DNA from 4 places in the Kitasatospora sp. NPDC048540 genome. Region 2 is predicted to be linked to each of the others. Evidence: riboswitches for the same ligand, from Rfam matches in the RefSeq annotation. Region 2 holds a riboswitch; each other region holds the start of a gene.
The links. A riboswitch is a leader RNA that binds a small molecule or an ion and turns the genes downstream of it on or off. The one in region 2 is predicted to bind cobalamin.

Region 1 (4,532 bases), on a different contig from region 2:
GACAAGGAGCAGTTCGGCGGCCTGGTGGGCCTGCAGAAGACGCTGGCGTTCCACCTGTCGGGCCACGTGCTGCACTCGCTGTTCTGGGAGAACCTCTCCCCGGACGGCGGTGACCGTCCCGACGGTGAGCTGGGCACCGCGATCGAGGAGCACTTCGGCGGCTTCGAGGCGTTCAGGAAGCAGCTCACCACCGCCACCGTCGGCGTCCAGGGCTCGGGTTGGGGCATCCTGTCCTGGGAGCCGCTCGGCAAGCGCCTGATCGTCGAGCAGGTCTACGACCACCACGGCAACGTCGGCCAGGGCACCACCCCGCTGCTGGCCTTCGACGCCTGGGAGCACGCCTACTACCTGCAGTACCGGAACGTCCGCCCGGACTACGTCACCAAGCTCTGGGACGTCGTCAACTGGAACGACGTCGCCGCCCGGTTCGCCGCCGCCAAGAACGCCTGACGGACCGTCCGCCGGGGCGCCCGCTCGCACCGGGCGCCCCGGCCGGGGCGTCGCCTCGTACGGCGGAGCCGGCCGTCAGGACCGGAAGGCGGCCTCGGTCTGGGCGGTGTCCTCGGTGCCGCGGTAGTAGACGATCTTCCCGTCGCGGAAGGTGAAACGGTGGTGCAGGTCCATCGCCAGGACCCGGCCGCTGGCCCGGTGTTCGGCCCGCATCCGCACCACGCTCAGGACGTCGCTGTCGTTCGCGGCCAAGGACACCGGGATGAACTCCTGCACCGCCATGGTCGAACCGAACTGCTCGAAGAATTCGGCCACTTCGGCCTTCCCGTGCCGCACGCCGTACCAGGGGGCCGCGGTCGACGTGGTCTCCGAGGCCCAGTCGACGTCGTCGTCCAGTCTGGCCAGGATCCCCGGCAGGTCGCCGCTGCCGAAGGCCTCGTAGACCGATCTGATCGTCTCGATCATGCTCTGCTCGTTCACCGGACACCTCACCTCGGTCGGGGCCGCCGTCTCGTTCCATGCTAGGAGCGAGGACGTCCCCGCCGCCTTCCGGCGCCGGCCGTGCCGCACGGCGTCCCGCAGGGTGCTCGTCACGGGCCCTGCCCGGTGGTTCTGATCTGCGGCGACGACCGTAGAGTGGCCTGCGCAGCTGGTTCGCCCTGTCCGCCAGGCAGGCGCGTCGCAAGAGGGAACCCGGTGGGAATCCGGGACTGCCCCGCAGCGGTGAGCGGGAACGACCGCCGTCATACGCACTGGGCCCGTAGCGGGCCCGGGAAGCGACGGCCAGTAGGTGTCCGCCCTTCACAGGGCTGGGCGCGCCCGCGAGTCCGAAGACCTGCCGCTGCCCGTGGACCGCAGTGGTCCGCGGTCTCACCGGACCCCGAGGGCGGGTCGGCGGCAGGGAGGGACGGCGATCCCGTACCTCCTGCTCCTTCGCGCACCCGGGGCTCACGAACTCGCGAAGGAGAGTTCCGTGAAGCAGCCCTACCACCGGCGTGCCACCAGGGCCGCGACCGCCGTCGCGCCGACGGGCGGCGGGGTGATGGCGCCGTGACGATGCCCCCTGCCGTCTCCCGGACGCCGGCCGACTCGGCGGTCACCCTCGCGCACATCATGAGCGAGCACGACACCAACCTCTACGGGACGGTGCACGGCGGTGTGGTGATGAAGCTGATCGACGACGCCGCGGCCGCTGCCGCCGGCCGGCACGCCGGCGTGCCCGCGGTCACCGTCTCGGTGGAGGAGATGTCCTTCCTCGCGCCGGTCCGGGCCGGTGACCTCCTGACGGTCCGTGCCCGGGTCGACCACGCCGGCCGGACCTCCATGGACGTCTCGGTGGTGGTGACGGCCGAACGCTGGAACCTCACCGGGCCGGTGACCAGGGTGGCGACGGCTCAGCTGGTCTTCGTCGCCGTCGACGCGGACGGGCAGCCGCACCGGGTACCGGTCCTGCTGCCGGAGGGCGCCGCCGAACAGCGCCGCGAACGCCTGGCCCGCGAGCGCCGCACCCGGCGGATGAGGAACGCCGCCGACTGACCCCCGCCACCTGCCCGGGCCGCCAGATCCGCGCGGCGGCCCGGGCCCGGTCGCTGTATCCTGGCCCGCGCCCGGCCGGATGATCATGGAGGAAGCATGGCGAAGTTCAGAGTGACGGTCAGTCTCCCCCCGGACGCCGTGGAGGATCCGGTCTCCGCCATCGCCACCGCCATGCGTCCGTTCGACCAGAACATCGACCCGGCTACCAGGGAGGACGGGTACAACCCGCAGGGTGAATGGGACGGGTGGCAGATATCCAGCTACGACAACCTGGTCGTCCGGCCCGAGTACGCGGGGGATGCCCGGCTCGTCCACCGGCCGACCGGGCCAAGCGCGAGCACCTCGCCCAGCCCCTGGTCCAGGCGCTCGCCCAGTACGCGATCGGGGGCGGCGACCGGCACTACCCGAACAGCTACCTGACCCAGGACCCCGTTGCCCTCTTCGCCTGCGGCGAGCGCGATTTCGTCGAGCGTGCGGCGGCCACGGCCGTGCCCACCTACGCACTGCTGACCCTCGACGGACAGTGGGCCGACCCCTGGAACGTGCGCTCCCTCGGCACTCCCCGCCCCGAGGAGTCCGAGCCGGACGCGTACTGGCGGCTCGCCGACGCCTACCTGCGCGAGCTTCCCGAGGACGCGCTGACCGCCCAACTCCTCTGCCACTGCTGACCGGACGCCCCGGCGCGGAGCCGTCGCTACGGCTTCGGGACCGCCGGTGCGTCGCGGGCGGCCTCCGCGGCGGGGGTGCCGGTCCCGGTGGCTGGGCCGTGGGGCGGCGGGACGGCGCCGAGTTCGTCGAGCATCTCCCGGGTGAAGCCGAAGTAGTAGGTGGCCAGCAGGCCGGTGGTGTATCCGGTCGCCAGGCCCGCGGCGTAGACGGCCGCGCTCACCAGGAACCCGCGTGAGCCGGTCAGCAGGGGGAAGAGCGCCCAGCCGGAGGGCCCGATGGCGGTCGCGCCGACGGTGGCACCGAGCTGCCCCAGCAGCCCGACGACGGCCCCGCCGCAGGCTCCGCCGAGACAGGCCGTGACGAACGGGCGCCCGAGCGGGAGCGACACCCCGTAGATCAGCGGCTCGCCGACGCCGAGCAGGCCCGCCGGGAGCGCGGACCTGATGGTCGCCCTGACCGAGGTGTTGCCCCGCAGCCGCAGGAGGACGGCCACTGCGCAGCCGACCTGCCCGGCCCCGGCCATGGCGAGGATCGGCAGCAGCTCGGTGGAGCCGTGCTGCTGGATCAGCGTGGTGTGGATCGGGATCAGCGCCTGGTGCAGGCCGAACATCACCAGGGGGAGGAACAGACCCCCGAGCAGCAGCCCCGCCAGCGCACCACCGTGGGCCAGCAGCCAGGTGGCGAGATCGCCGATCGCCGAGGAGACCTCGCCCGCCACGAACATCAGGCCGAACAGCGTCACTAGGCCGGTGACCAGCACGGTGACCGTCGGGGTGAGCAGGACGTCGAGGCCGTCGGGCATCACCCGCCGGGTCCACCGTTCGACCTGCACCGCCAGCAGGGCGGCGGCGAGCGCCCCGATCACCCCGCCCCGGCCCGGTACGAGCTGGTGGCCGAGCACCTCCACCTTGGAGACCCCCGCGTACACGATCACACTGGCCACGGCACCGCCCAGCACGGGTGTGCCGCCGAACTCCTTCGCGGTGTTGTAGCCGACGAAGACCGTGAGCAGGGACATGAACCCCGCGGAGATCGCGGTGAGGGCAGGCACCAGCGCGGGGGCCCACCCGAGGTTGACGAGCGCGCCGTTGACGGCGGCCACGATGCCGCAACCGATCAGCGCGGGGATCAGCGGGACGAAGACGTTCGCGATCCGGCCGAGCACCAGCCTGACCGGCGTCGCCCGCCCGGCACCGGCCCGCGCCCTGATCGCCGCGCCCCGCCGGGCCAGCTCCCCGGCACCGACAGGGGGCTCGGCACCGGGGTTCCCGTGGTCCTGCCGCCCGCCGGACAGGGCCCCGTCGGGCGGGGCTCCGTCGAGCAGGGCCCGGAGCTCGGGTGTCACACAGGAGACGACGCCCGGGCCGAGCACGATCTGATACGTGTCGTCCTCGACGACGCCCAGAACCGCCGGAAGGGCACGGAGCCGCTCCTCGTCCACCAGGGACCGGTCGCGCAGGCCGAGCCGCAGCCGGGTCATGCAGTGTGCGACGGAGTGGATGTTGGCGGCGCCCCCGACGAGCGGGAGGACGGCCTCGGCGGTGGCACGGTGCTTGTCGTCGGACATGATCACCAGGATGGCGCTCCCGGCCTCGCCTCCCGTGCTGCGCCGGGCCGGCTCCGCGGTCGTGTCGCGGGACCCGTGACCCCGGGGGCGAGGTGGGGACCCGGCGCGCGGTGCCGGGGTTCATCCGATCGGCGCAGCCGCCTCGCCGGTGGAGTCGGCGCGTACCCCGTGGACGCGTACCTCCTGGAGGAGGCCCCAGGTGAAGTCCGCGGTGCAAGGGCGCGGCCGCCCGCCCGCGTCGGGTGCGGTGAGGTCGAGCTGCCACCGGGTCGGCGCACTGCCCTCGCGCGGTACGGCCGGCGGGAAGGCC
Region 2 (4,532 bases):
GCGGATCGCGGCCGACCACCTCGGCGAGCAGCGCCTCCTTGCCGATCGAGCCGCCGCCCGCGAACTCGGTGCCGACCCCGGTCCAGTCGTTGACGGTGCGGTCGTTGGCGTCCTTGCCCTGCTGGTCCAGGAAGTCGACGATCTTGCGCAGGGCGGCGTCGTCGGTCCCGGTGGCGGCGAGCGCGTAGGCGCCGTCGATGGTGAGGCCGAAGTCGGCGAAGGTCGGGAAGGCCTCGTAGTAGTGGCCGTCGATCAGGTTGGCCGGGGCGGTCAGATAGGCGCTGCCCTTGGCCAGGTCGGGTGCCTTGCCTGGCTTCGGGGGCTGCGTGGCGGAGCCGAGGTCGTGGGTGACGCTCGCCGGGTCGGTGCCGGTGAGGGCGAGGATGGCCTGCTCGGTGGCGGCCGGGTCCGAGTCGGTGGTCCCCTCGTCGGGGCCGAAGCCGCCGTCCTTGTTCTGGCGGGCGGCGAGCCAGGACTTGGCGGCGGCCTGCTCGGCGGTGCGGCCGGTGGCCTTGAGCCCCTGGGCCGCGCCCGCGGTGCTGGCGGTGTCGCCGCCGGGGGCACCGGCGTACGGGAGGTAGGAGCCGTCGGCCTGCTGGCTCGCGGCGAGCCGGTCGGCGGCCTTCTGCGCGGTCGGGTCGGCGCTGCCGGCCTTGCGCAGGGCCAGTACGGTGAGCGCCGTGTTGGACGGGTCGGATTCGCAGTTCTCGCCGGGCACGATCATGGCGCCGGCGATGCCGCCGTCGGCGCACCGCAGGGCGTCGAACCGCGCGAGCGTGGCGGCGGGCGGGGTGACGTCGCCGCGCAGCAGGGCGATCACGCCGAGGGCCTGCACCCAGGGCGAGGCGGCGCCGAGGAAGTCGCCCGCGGCGGTGCACTTGCCGTCCTCGCCGGCCGCGGTGCAGACGTGGTCGGTCAGCGCGGCGAGCAGGTCGTGGCCGCCGAACGCGCGGGGGTTGCCGCCGGTGCTCTCGGCGACGAGGGCGAGCAGGGCGGCGGCGCGGGAGCCGGGCCTGCCGTTCGGGCCGTCGGGGAGGAGGAAGGCGTCGGTGTGCGCCTCCAGGAAGGCGACGACCTTGCGCAGGGCCGGGTCCTGGGTGCCGGCCGCGGCGAGGGCGAGGGCCGTGAGCGAGGTGCGGGGGTAGTCGGGGCCCTCGAAGGCCCAGTTCTCCATGTGGTCGCCGTGGACGAGCTGCCCGGCGAGCCAGGCTGCCGCGGCCGCGGGGTCGCCGGTGGCGGGCGGCGCGACGGTCGGGCTAGTGGAGGCGGATGCCGAGGCCGAGGCCGATGCGGCGTCGGACGGTGAGGGGCTAGCGGCGTTCTTCGCCCGGACCGAGTCCGGGGTGAAGGCGGGCACGCCGCTGCTGCCGCCGACGTCGGTGCCGCCGTACACCCAGGCCTCGACCTCGCCCGGCTTCGGCTTCTGGGTGCCGGCGCCGAACTGGCTGTAGGACCAGGTGTCCTGGCCGGGCTCGGCGGTCCAGTACGACCAGTACGCCGTCGCCTGCGGGGTGTTGACGCAGGGTTCCTCGGCGGGGGTCGGGTACTGGACGCCGTTGCCGAAAGTGCCGCTGCCGAGGCGGCAGATGAAGGCGGGTCCGTCGTGTTCGGTTCCGGTGGTGGTGAACCCGGCGTTGTGCAGCAGGTTCATGCTGGTGGTGGGGTGGGCGTCGCAGCCGCGCACCACGCTGCCGCCCCAGTGGGTGAAGTCGACGGCGACCACGGCGCCGGTGGTGGCCGTGCACTCCTCGATCGGGTCGGCGGCGGCACGGTCGGGGTGGCCGATCATCACGGCGCCGCCCGCGGTGATCGCGATGGCGGTGGCGAGCAGGAGGGAGGCCGGACCCCGGCCTCTGTGCCCCGTACGCGTGCTGCTGACCCTCACCGGCGACTCCCTGATCGGTCGAGGCGGGGTAACGACGGCGCAGCCGACCGGGTCCCGGGCAGGGGAGCCGATCCGGACCGCGTCGTAGTCCGCGACGACGCACGTGTTGCTGACCAAGCCCCTCGGCGCAGGCATTCCGGCTCACCCGCCGCTCGGCGACGGGTCCACGGTTGCGGGTCAGCGCCGGAATCGGACCGGCTTCCCCTGACTGCCGAGGGTAAAAAACCGGTTCATCAGACCATGCGGCCGAGCGGGGAGTCAACGAGGCGTCATGTCGCCTTCCCCACCTCCTGACCACCCGTGAGGTGCGGTAGCGTCCCCGGTGGCCGTGTGGGGGAACCCGGTGCGAATCCGGGGCTGACGCGCAGCGGTGTGGGGCGGATCGACGCCCCGAGCCCGAATGCCCGCCCGGCCGCGCACCACGAGCGAGAGCCAGCCCACGCGATCCGGGCGGCGGCCGCCCCAGCTGTCGTGCTCCCCCGCGGGGACACCGGACCGGCGCGGGTCGACGCCCCCACCCAAGGAGCCCGACCGTGCCCCTCCGCCCCTCCTCCGTCACCGTCGTCGCCCTGGCGGCCGGCGCCCTGCTGGTGTCCGCCGTCCCGGCCGGCGCCACCGCCTCCCCGGCCCAGATCGCCACCTCCAGGAGCACCGGCGTCACCTACCTCAAGTCGCTGCAGGGCTCGGACGGCAGCTACGTCACCGGCGGCGGGCTGTCCGACGAGTGGGCGTTCAGCGCCCTCGCGGCCGCCGGGACGGCCGCCGTCGACGTCACCCCCGGCGGCGACACCACCAAGAACGCCCGCACCGTCTACCGCAACCAGCTCGCCGCGGCCTCCTGGCCCAGCGCCTCGCCCGTCGTCACCGACTACGAACGCGCCGTCCTCAACGCCTACGCGGCCGGTATCGACCCGGCCCGGGCCGGCCCGGGCCGCAACCTGATCGCCGACCTCGCCGCGTACTGGCAGAGCGCCGAACCCGGCTACTACGGCCCGTCCGCCAACTTCAACGGCACCGTCTTCGGCCTGCTCGCGCTCGGCGGAGCCCGCACCCAGGCGGGGGCCCAGCGCGTGCCGCAGGCCCTGATCGACGCCACCGTGACCGCGGTGCGCGCCAACCAGCACAACGACGGCGGCTGGAACTACGGCAAGGCCGCCGGCAACCCGACCGCGCTCGCCCAGGGCAGCGACATCGACATGACCGGCGCCGCGATGGCCTCACTGTGCAGCAGCGGCGTGCCCGGCACCGACGCGGCGATCGTCGCCGCCAAGAACTTCCTCAAGGGCAAACTCGTCCCCTCCGGCGCCTTCAACTCCATGTTCGGCGCCAACACCGACTCCAACGGCTGGGCCGTCTCCGGCCTCAACGCCTGCGGCATCAACCCCCAGGGCGCCGACTTCACCAGCGGCAGCGGCAAGACCCCGATCGACTTCCTGATCGCCCAGCAGTTCAAGCCCGGCGGCGGCTTCAAGTACCTGCCCACCGACACCGCGCCCTCCGCCTACGCCTCCGTGGACGGGCTGCGCGCCGTCGCGGGCGCCGGTTTCACCGCCGCCCCGCCCACGCCGGTCACCGCAGGCACCCCGACCTGGGCCGCCACCGGAGCCTTCACCGCCGGGACGGCCGCCCGCCTCGCGCTGATCGTCGACAACGGCACCGCCGGCGCACTGAAGGTCTGCGCCGTCACCGTCACCCCGACCGGCGCCACCACCACGCTGGGCGCCGTCCTTGACGCCGCCGCCACCGCGACCCCGAGCGGCTGCGTCACCTCGGTCACCCCGCCCACCGGCAGCGGTACCGTCACCGCGGTCAACTCAACCGCCAACAGCGGTGGTTCGTCCTGGAAGGTGAGCCTGGACGGTGCCGCTGCCACCGCCGCGACCCGGGCGACGGTCATCAACATCGGCGACACCGTCTCGCTGCGCTACGGCAGTTGAGCATCCGCCAGCTCGTAGGTCCGGCGGCAGCCGGGCCGGGGGTACGCGTGGTCGGGCACCGGACCGCGTGCCCGGCGCGCGCGGTCGGCCTCCGCGCCCTCGCGTACCGCGGCGTGCACCGCGCGGGCGACCCGCGCGCCCCACGGCGAGCGCGGCCCGCCGAACGGCTCCGCGCTCTCCCCGGGACGGGCGCGCCGTACCGCGACGCACACCGCGTCCGAGGGCGTCCCCGAGCAGTCGTACCCGGCGTCCAGCAGCGCCTGCACCTTCGCCTCGGTGGCGGTGGCCAGCAGGTTCACCAGACCGGCATCGGACACCGCCACCGGGACGACCGCCAGGATGTTGATGGTCCCGGGCCCGTGGGCGGCCGCCGGCTCCGGCGCGGCGGCCCAACTCGGCACGCCGATCCCCGCGGTGACTACCGCGATGGCCCCGGCGTCGCAGGCCCAGGTCACCGCGTCCACCTGGGCGGCCGTCATCAGGCCGGCCCCGGGACCGGTCAGCCCGTGGGCGGTGGCCAGCTCCGCCAGGTGCCGGTCCGGATCCATCCGGCCGTACCCCGGCCGGACCTGGGCGTTGACCACCCACTCCCGGTCGCCCAGGCCACCGCCGAGCACCGCGCTGCTGACCATCCGCCAGCCCGGCCCGGCCCGCCACACCAGCAGGTGCCGGCAGGCACCGTCCTCCACCCGGCACGACCGTTCGAGCAC
Region 3 (4,532 bases), on a different contig from region 2:
TAGATCAGCGGCAGGTCGCCGATCACCGCGTCCGGGCCGCAGTCGGCGGACAGCGCGGCCGTCTTGCCGGGCAGCCACTCGAGGTTCCCGTGCTTGCCGAGGTGGATCACGGCGTCGGCGCCGAAGCCGCCGTCCGACCGCTCGGCCGCGATCCAGCGGTAGGCGGCCAGGTAGTGGTGGCTGGGCGGCAGGTCCGGGTCGTGGTAGATCGCCACCGGGTTGGCGCCGAAACCGCGCGGCGGCTGGATCAGCACCAGCAGGTTCCCCGAGCGGATCGCGGCCAGCACGATGTCGCCGTCCGGGTTCTGCGAGCGGTCCACGTACAGCTCGCCGGGCGGCGGGCCCCAGTGCTCCTCGACCCGGCCGCGCAGGCCCTCCGGGAGGGTGGCGTACCAGCGGCGGTAGTCCGCGGCCGGGATCCGGACCGGGTTGCGGGCCAGCTGGTCCTCGGTCAGCCAGTCCTGGTCGTACCCGCCCGCCGCGATCAGCGCATGGATCAGCGCGTCACCCTCGTGTCCTCGCCCGCTCGCCTGGTCGCCCGCTCGGGGCGGGTTGGGGCGGTCCTCGGACGCGTCGTCGTCCAGACCGGGCAGACCGGTGCCCAGGTCCATGCCCTCCGCACGGAGCCGCTCCAGCAGCCGCATCGCGGAGGCCGGGGTGTCCAGGCCGACCGCGTTGCCGACCCGGGCGTGCTTGGTCGGGTACGCCGAGAGCACCAGCGCGAGCCGCCGCTCGGCGGCCGGGATGTGCCGCAGCCGGGCGTGCCGGACCGCGATCCCCGCCACCCGGGCGGCCCGCTCGGGGTCGGCCGCGTAGACGGTCAGCCCGTCCTCGTCCAGCTCCTTGAACGAGAACGGCACGGTGATCAGACGGCCGTCGAACTCCGGGACGGCGATCTGGGTGGCGGTGTCCAGCGGGGACAGGCCGTCGTCGCTGGCCTCCCAGGCCGCCCGCGACCAGGTCAGGCAGAGCGCCTGCAGGATCGGGCGGTCCAGCGCGGCCAGCGCGCCCGCGTCCCAGGCCTCCTCGTCGCCGCCGGCCTGCGCGTCGGCCGGGCGGGTGCCGCCGGCCGCCAGCACGGTGGTGACGATCGCGTCGGCGGTGCCCAGGCGCGCCAGCAGCTCCGGCTCGGCGCCGCGCAGCGAGGAGCAGTACAGCGGCAGCGCCCGCGCCCCCCGGTCCTCGATCGCCCGGCAGAGCGTCTCGACGAAGCCGGTGTTGCCGCTCATGTGGTGGGCGCGGTAGTACAGCACCGCGATCACCGGGCCCTCCGTGGTGCGGGCGGTGCGCTCCAGCGGGCCCCACTCCGGCGCGGACACGGGCGGCGCGAAGCCGTGGCCGGTCAGCAGCACGGTGTCGGACAGGAAGGCGCCCAGTTCGGCCAGGTTGGCCGGGCCGCCGTGCGCGAGGTAGGCGTGCGCCTCGGCGGCGAGCCCGGCCGGGACGGTGGACAGCTCCATCAGCTGGGCGTCCGGGGCCTGCTCGCCGGTCAGCACCACGACCGGGCGGGGGCCGGCCAGCAGCGCGTCCAGGCCCTCCTGCCAGGCCCGGCGGCCGCCGAGCAGCCGGACGATCACCAGGTCGGTGCCCTCGGTCAGCGCGGGCAGGTCCTCGACGGCCAGCCGGGCCGGGTTGCCCAGGCGGTACGGCACCGGGCCGTTCGAGGCGCGGGCGCTGAGCAGGTCGGTGTCGGAGGTCGACAGCAGCAGGATCATGCGAGGGGCCTCCCGGCCTCGTCGGCGAACGGGCGGGCGGCGCAGGACATGCGGCAGCGCACAGGTCAAGCCTTCCTCGGGGTCCGCGCCCCGTGGCGGTTCCCCCCGGCCACGCGCCGGAGGGCTGGTCTGAGGGACGGCAGGAGTTCCTGGCTCCCACGGCGGTGAACCGTGGTCACAGTGGCGGGACCGCACCGGGTTTGCACCGGTTTCCTCCCCTTGCGCCGTCGCTGGCACGGGTGGCCCGCGGGCCACCCGGGCAGCATCGTACGGGGTGCCGACCGGCTGCGGAGCTGGTCCGCGGCTGTGATCTACGAGACCGGGGCATCCGATCGGACCATCTGTATGCTCGCCGCCATGCCACCCACACCCGACGCCTCCGCGCCGGGCCCCGCCCTGCCCGACCGGGGCCGGGCCGACGCCTGCCCCGGCGCGCTGCGCCTGCACCGGGCCGACGACGGCGCGCTCGCCCGGGTCCGGGTACCCGGCGGACTGCTGACGGCCGCTCAGGCACTGGTCCTGGCCGAGGCCGCCGAGCAGCTCGGTGACGGGCAGCTGGAGACCACCTCGCGCGGCAACGTCCAACTGCGCGGCCTCGGTTCGGACGCCGGCGCCGAGCTGGGCGGGCGGCTGCGCGCGGCCGGCCTGCTGCCCTCCGACACGCACGAGCGGGTCCGCAACATCGTCGCCTCCCCGCTGGCCGGCCTCGACGGCCGCGGCCACGCCGACGTCCAGGCCTGGGTGCGCGAGCTCGACCGCCGGCTGTGCGCGAGCGACTGGGCGGCCGCGCTGAGCGGCAAGTTCCTGTTCGCGCTGGACGACGGACGCGGCGACGTGGCCGCCCTGGACGCCGATGTGACATTGATCGCAAGGCCCGGCGGCGCGGCCCTGCTGCGCCTGGGCCGGGCCGCCACCGCCCGGCCGGTACCCGCCGGCGGCGCGGTGGACGCGGCCCTCGGCGCCGCCCGCGACTTCCTGGCCGCGCTGGAGGCCGCCGGCCGTACCGCCTGGCACCTGCGCGAGGTACCCGGTCTGCTCGACCCCGGCCCGCTGGAGCTGCCCGCGCCGGCCGGGCCGCACCCGCCGGCCGGCGTGCTGCCCGGCGGTCTGTCGGTCGGCCTGCGGTTCGGCCGGGCCGACGCCGGGCAGTGGCGGCTGCTGGCCGAGGCGGCCGCGGACGGCCTGCGGGTGACGCCCTGGCGCGGCGTGGTGCTGCCCGGGGCGGCGGCCGGCTGGCTGCCCCGGCTGGCCGCGGCCGGACTGCGCACCGAACCGGGCTCGCCCTGGGAGCGGGCCAGCGCGTGCACCGGAACGCCCGGCTGCGCGAAGTCGCTGGCCGACGTGCGCGCCGACGCGGCGGCGGCCCTGGACGCGGCGGAGCAGCCGGGGGTGCCGGTGCACTGGTCCGGCTGCGGGCGGCGCTGCGGACACCCGGGCGGAACCTGGGTGGACGTGCTCGCCACGGGGCAGGGCTACCGGGTGACCCGGGGCGAGGCCTCGGTGGAAGTGACGACGCAAGAGATGGCCGAGGCGGTCGCCGAGGCCCGGAGGATGACGTGATCGAGTACGAGAAGGACGGCGCCGAGATCTACCGGCAGTCCTTTGCCACCATCCGGGCCGAGGCCGACCTGGCCGGCCTGCCCGCCGACGTGGCCCAGGTCGCGGTGCGGATGATCCACGCCTGCGGCATGACCGACCTGGTCGAGGACCTGGCGTACTCGCCGGGCGTGGTGGCCCGCGCCCGCGAGGCGCTGCGCGCCGGGGCGCCGATCCTGTGCGACGTGAACATGGTGGCCAGCGGGGTCACCCGCAAGCGGCTGCCGGCCGGCAACGAGGTGATCTGCACACTGGCCGACCCCGCGGTGCCGGAGCTGGCCGCGAAGCTGGGCAACACCCGCAGCGCCGCCGCGATGGAGCTGTGGCTGCCGCACCTGGAGGGCGCGGTGGTCGCCGTCGGCAACGCGCCGACGTCGCTGTTCCGGCTGCTGGAGATGGTGGCCGCCGGTGCCCCGCGGCCGGCCGCGGTGATCGGTGTCCCGGTCGGTTTCATCGGCGCCGCCGAGTCCAAGCAGGCCCTGGCCGAGCACCCGGTGGGCCTGGAGCACCTGGTGGTGCGCGGCCGTCGCGGCGGCAGCGCGATGGCCGCCGCCGCCATCAACGCGATTGCGAGCGAAGTGGAATGACGGAGCGTCAGACAGGCCGCCTGTACGGTGTCGGGCTCGGCCCCGGCGACCCGGAGCTGGTCACCGTCAAGGCCGCCGCGCTGATCGGGAAGGCCGACGTGGTGGCGTACCACAGCGCCCGGCACGGCCGCTCGATCGCCCGCTCGATCGCCGAGCCCTACCTGACGGCCGGGCAGATCGAGGAGAAGCTGGTCTACCCGCTGACCGTGGAGAGCACCGACCACCCCGGCGGCTACCGCGGTGCGCTGGACGAGTTCTACGAGCAGGCCGCCGCCCGGCTGGCCGCCCACCTGGACGCCGGCCGCGACGTGGTGGTGCTCGCCGAGGGCGATCCGCTGTTCTACGGCTCGTACCAGCACATGCACAAGCGCCTCGCCGACCGCTACCCGACCGAGGTGGTGCCCGGCGTGACCTCGGTGAGCGCCGCCGCGGCCCGGCTGGGCCGGCCGCTGGTGGAGGCCGAGGAGACACTGACGATCATCCCGGGCACCCTGCCCGAGGAGGAGCTGACGGCCCGGCTGGCCGCCGCCGACTCCGCCGTGGTGATGAAGCTCGGCCGCACCTTCCCGGCGGTGCGCCGGGCCCTGGAGCGGGCCGGGCGGCTCGACGACGCGCAGTACGTCGAGCGGGCCAC
Region 4 (4,532 bases), on a different contig from region 2:
ACGTTGTTGGCGACGATCGAGTCACCGGTGGCGAAGAAGGCGACCAGCCGGCCGATCATGTGCCGCTCGCCCTCGCTCAGCTTGGCGAGGTCGGCGACGTCGGAGTGCAGGTCCACCTCCTCCACGGTCCAGGTGTTCTTGATCGCGTCCCGGTACCGGTCGTAGAACGACGGGTAGCGCATCGGACGCAGGGTCAGCTCGAACCCGGGGTCGAGCAGCATCTTCTCGCGATCGGCGGAACTCACTGGCAGGCCTCGCAGGACTCGGGGTTCTCCAGGGAGCAGGCGAGGGCCGCCGCCTCCTCCGGGGTCAGGGTCGGGGTGGGCACCGGCACCGGGGCGGCGGTGCGGGCGGCGCCGGACGCGGCCTGGGCGATCCGGGTGGCCGGGCGCGAACGCAGGTAGTAGGTGGTCTTCAGACCGACCTTCCACGCGTAGGCGTACATCGAGGAGAGCTTGCCGATGGTCGGCGCCGCCATGAAGAGGTTCAGCGACTGGCTCTGGTCGATGTACGGCTGCCGGGCGGCGGCCAGGTCGATCAGGGCGCGCTGCGGCAGCTCCCAGGCGGTGCGGTACAGCGAGCGCACCTCGGCGGGCAGCCAGCCCAGGTCCTGGACCGAGCCGTTGGACTCGCGCAGCGAGTCGCGGGTCTGCTGGTCCCAGACGCCGAGCTCCTTGAGCTCACGCACCAGGTACGGGTTGACCTGGAGGAACTCGCCGGACAGCGTCTCGCGCTTGAACAGGTTGGAGACCTGCGGCTCGATGCACTCGTACACGCCGGCGATCGAGGCGATGGTGGCGGTCGGCGCGATGGCCAGCAGCAGCGAGTTGCGCAGGCCGGTGGTGGCGATCTTCGCGCGCAGCGCGTCCCAGCGCTCGGTCCACTGCGGGGCGGTGTCGAAGTGGTCGATGTGCAGCTGGCCGCGGGCGGCGCGGGTCTCGCCGTACGCGCTGTGCTGCCCGAACTCCTCGGCCAGCTCGCTGGAGCGCTCGTAGGCGGTCAGCATGATGCGCTCGGCGATCAGCGTCGACAGCTGCTTGGCCTCGGCCGAGTCGAAGTCGATCCGCAGCTTGAAGAAGACGTCCTGCAGGCCCATCACGCCCAGGCCCACCGGGCGCCAGCGCGAGTTGGAGTTCCCGGCCTCGGGGGTCGGGTAGAAGTTGATGTCGATGACCCGGTCGAGGAAGGTCACGGCGGTGCGCACGGTGGCGTCCAGCCGGTCCCAGTCCATCGCGCCCGTGAGGTCGGCGACGGTGGCGCCGTCGGCCACGTGGGCACCGAGGTTGACCGAGCCCAGGTTGCAGACCGCGGTCTCGGAGTCGTCGGTGACCTCCAGGATCTCGGTGCACAGGTTGGAGGAGTGCACCGTGCGGCCGGGCAGCGCGGTCTGGTTGGCGGCGCGGTTGGAGGCGTCCTTGAAGGTCATCCAGCCGTTGCCGGTCTGCGCCAGGGTGCGCATCATCCGGGCGTACAGGGTCTGCGCGGGGATGGTGCGCACGGCCTTGCCGGCCTGCTCGGCCTTCAGGTACGCCTCGTCGAAGTCGGCGCCCCACAGGTCGACCAGCTCGGGCACGTCGGCCGGGGAGAACAGCGACCAGTCGGCGTTGGCGTTCACCCGGCGCATGAACTCGTCCGGGATCCAGTGCGCCAGGTTCAGGTTGTGGGTCCGGCGGGCCTCCTCGCCGGTGTTGTCGCGGAGCTCCAGGAACTCCTCGATGTCGGCGTGCCAGGTCTCCAGGTAGACACAGGCGGCGCCCTTGCGCCGGCCGCCCTGGTTGACCGCGGCGACCGAGGAGTCCAGGGTGCGCAGGAACGGCACGATGCCGTTGGACTTGCCGTTGGTGCCCCGGATCAGGCTGCCGCGCGAGCGGATCCGGCTGTAGGACAGGCCGATGCCGCCGGCGTGCTTGGACAGCCGGGCGATCTGCGCGTAGCGCGAGTAGATCGAGTCCAGGTTGTCCAGCGGCGAGTCCAGCAGGTAGCAGCTGGACATCTGCGGGTGCTTGGTGCCGGAGTTGAACAGGGTCGGCGAGGACGGCAGGTAGGAGAGCGCGCTCATCAGCGCGTACAGCTCCGCGACCTCGCGCACCGCCTGCTCGCCGTCGCCCACGGCGAGGCCCGCCGCCACCCGGAGCAGGAAGTGCTGCGGGGTCTCGATCACCTTGCGGGTGATCGGGTGGCGCAGCAGGTAGCGGGACTGCACGGTGCGCAGGCCGAAGTACTCGAAGCGGTCGTCGCCGCGCTCGTCGATCAGGGCGTCGAAGGCGTCCGCGTGCTTGGCCACGAAGTCCGCGGTGGTGTCGCCGATCAGGCCCTCGGCGTGGCCGACGGCGATCGAGGCGGCGAACGACACGGCGCCCTGGCCGACGGCCTCGTCCGAGATCTCCAGCGCCAGCAGCCGGGCGGCGAGCTTGGAGTACTGCGGGTCCTCGGCGATCATCGACGCGGCGGCCTCCACGGCCAGTCCACGCAGCTCCGCGAAGTCGGAGCCGGCGTGGCGGCCGCGCAGCGCGGCGGCGGCGACGTGGCCGGGGTCCACCTGAGGAAGGTCGGCGCTGCGGTCGGTGAGCAGGCGCAGCAGCGCGGCACCGGGATCAGCGTCGGCGGTGGTGGTGGCACCACCCGGCCGGAGGCTGGGGGAGGAACCCTGGGACGGCAGGGCGACTGAGGCGGCGACGGTCAAGGCGCACTCTCTCCTGTGGCGGCGGCGGACGAGATCGGCCGGACCGTTTCAGGCAGGGCGGAGCGGCACGCCGAATCACCAGGCGTGCGTGGTCCCACCCCGGCCCACCCGCGAGGCCCGGACAAGTACTGCGGTGCTGCAAGGCATCTGCGGGGAAGCCGTGTGGCACGCCGTCGGCAGGTCTCGGACTCGCGGGTCAGGGTGTTGCGAAGCCCGCTCACCGTTGCGGGGCAGTCCCGGACTCCCACCGGGTTCCCCTGCGTCGACAGCGAGAGCGAGCATACATGTTGTGGGCGGGGTCAGGATGCGCCACCAGATGTAGTGCCGCGTGTCGTGGTCGCTCGACTGCGTTGCGCCACGGGGTGAGCCGTCAGAATGTGATCGAATAGACGATCACATCAATGCCGGGGGCCGGCTCCCAGTCCCGCTCGGGGCTCCGCCGGAACCCCAGCCGTTCGTAGACGCGGTGTGCCGCGGTCATCGCCGGACGGGTGGAGAACGCCATCCCGGTCAGCCCCAGCTCCCGGCTGCGGGCCATCGCGGCCCGTACCAGCGCGCTCCCGGCGCCCCGGCCGCGGGCCGCCCGGGCCACCGCCAGCATCCGGATCTCGCCCTCGTGCGGCGCCGCGATGTCGGCCCACGGATTGCCGCCCGGGGCGAAGGTCACACTGCCGAGCACGGCTCCGCCGGCCGGGTCGACGGCGACGAGGAGCTCGGCCTCCTCGGCGCGGCGCCGGGTGTCCCGCAGGAGCTCGGGATAGGGCCCGTCCGGGCGGCTGTAGCCCTCGCCGACGTAGACCTCGACCGAGAGGGCTCCGGCGGCGTCCAGGTCCTCGGGGAGGGCCCGGCGGATGACGAGGTCGGGGGCGGTGTCCATGCCACCAGTCTGCCGGGGCCGCGGTCGGCGGCGGCAGCCAGGGTGGTGGCGAGCCGGGTGGTGAACGGCGGCGCGGCCGGGGGCGGGCTGGTGGTCGCGGCGCCCGCGCCCGCCGCGGCGCCGTGCAGCCGGTCCGGCCCGCCGGGGTCGGCCGGGTAGCCGCCGGGGCGGTGCCAGTTGTCCCGGCCGTGCCGGGAGGTGCGTTCCAGGTCGCGGCCGACCAGCAGGCCGAGCAGGCCGAAGCCCCCGACCGCGGCGGCCAGGGCGAGCACGCCCATCGATGCCGAAGAGTCCATGTCCTCCACTCTCGCGACACCCGGGCGCGGCCACGAGTGGCAGAAAAGACCACTTGCCTCGAAAAGCTGCCACCGGCATCCTGGGACCATGCTGAGCAACGTCGTCACCGTGGTGCTGGAGGAGATCCACCCCTTCGAACTGGGCGTCGCCTGCGAGGTCTTCGGCCTCGACCGCAGCGACGACGGCCTGCCGGTCTACGACTTCGCGCTGGCCTCGGCCCGCCCCGGACCACTGCGCACCCACGCCGGCTTCAGCGTGGACGTCCCCCACGGCGTGGAGCGGATCGCCGGGGCCGACCTGGTGATCGCCGCCGCCACCGGAATCCGGGACGAGTACCCGGCCCCGCTGATCGAGGCCCTGCGGGCCGCCGTGGCGCGCGGCGCCCGGGTGCTGTCGATCTGCAACGGAACCTTCCTGCTCGGCGCGGCCGGCCTGCTCGACGGCCGCCGCTGCACCACCCACTGGCGCCACTCCGACCTGCTCGCCGAACGCTTCCCGCTCACCACCGTCGAGCCCGACGTGCTCTACGTCGACGAGGACCCGGTGATCACCGCGGCCGGCACCGCCTCCGGCATCGACGCCTGCCTGCACCTGGTCCGCAAGCTCCAGGGACCCGAGGTGGCCCGCGGGATCGCCCGCCGGATGGTGGTCGCCCCGCACCGCGAGGGCGGCCAG

Region 1: it holds a riboswitch for cobalamin, as region 2 does, so the genes downstream of both, AB0D08_RS15815 (acyl-CoA thioesterase) here and AB0D08_RS35390 (prenyltransferase/squalene oxidase repeat-containing protein) in region 2, are expected to answer to the same signal.
Region 3: it holds a riboswitch for cobalamin, as region 2 does, so the genes downstream of both, cobN (cobaltochelatase subunit CobN) here and AB0D08_RS35390 (prenyltransferase/squalene oxidase repeat-containing protein) in region 2, are expected to answer to the same signal.
Region 4: it holds a riboswitch for cobalamin, as region 2 does, so the genes downstream of both, AB0D08_RS13405 (ribonucleoside-diphosphate reductase subunit alpha) here and AB0D08_RS35390 (prenyltransferase/squalene oxidase repeat-containing protein) in region 2, are expected to answer to the same signal.

Annotation. Positions count from the first base shown of each region.
Region 1 is NZ_JBEZIR010000033.1:27,355-31,886, reverse strand. It holds gene AB0D08_RS15825 (superoxide dismutase) at 1-450, shown strand, start outside; gene AB0D08_RS15820 (nuclear transport factor 2 family protein) at 526-930, opposite strand; cobalamin riboswitch at 1,134-1,287, shown strand; gene AB0D08_RS15815 (acyl-CoA thioesterase) at 1,507-1,986, shown strand; gene AB0D08_RS15810 (hypothetical protein) at 2,232-2,654, shown strand; gene AB0D08_RS15805 (PTS transporter subunit EIIC) at 2,681-4,222, opposite strand; gene AB0D08_RS15800 (hypothetical protein) at 4,343-4,532, opposite strand, start outside.
Region 2 is NZ_JBEZIR010000147.1:7,053-11,584, reverse strand. It holds gene AB0D08_RS35390 (prenyltransferase/squalene oxidase repeat-containing protein) at 1-1,885, opposite strand, end outside; cobalamin riboswitch at 1,994-2,136, opposite strand; cobalamin riboswitch at 2,219-2,291, shown strand; gene AB0D08_RS35385 (hypothetical protein) at 2,419-3,822, shown strand; gene AB0D08_RS35380 (adenosylcobinamide amidohydrolase) at 3,810-4,532, opposite strand, start outside.
Region 3 is NZ_JBEZIR010000004.1:94,220-98,751, forward strand. It holds gene cobN (cobaltochelatase subunit CobN) at 1-1,715, opposite strand, end outside; cobalamin riboswitch at 1,836-1,959, opposite strand; gene AB0D08_RS03810 (hypothetical protein) at 2,073-3,275, shown strand; gene AB0D08_RS03815 (precorrin-8X methylmutase) at 3,272-3,898, shown strand; gene AB0D08_RS03820 (precorrin-2 C(20)-methyltransferase) at 3,895-4,532, shown strand, end outside.
Region 4 is NZ_JBEZIR010000026.1:62,614-67,145, forward strand. It holds gene AB0D08_RS13400 (ribonucleotide-diphosphate reductase subunit beta) at 1-221, opposite strand, end outside; gene AB0D08_RS13405 (ribonucleoside-diphosphate reductase subunit alpha) at 242-2,581, opposite strand; cobalamin riboswitch at 2,841-2,977, opposite strand; gene AB0D08_RS13410 (GNAT family N-acetyltransferase) at 3,054-3,560, opposite strand; gene AB0D08_RS13415 (helix-turn-helix domain-containing protein) at 3,945-4,532, shown strand, end outside.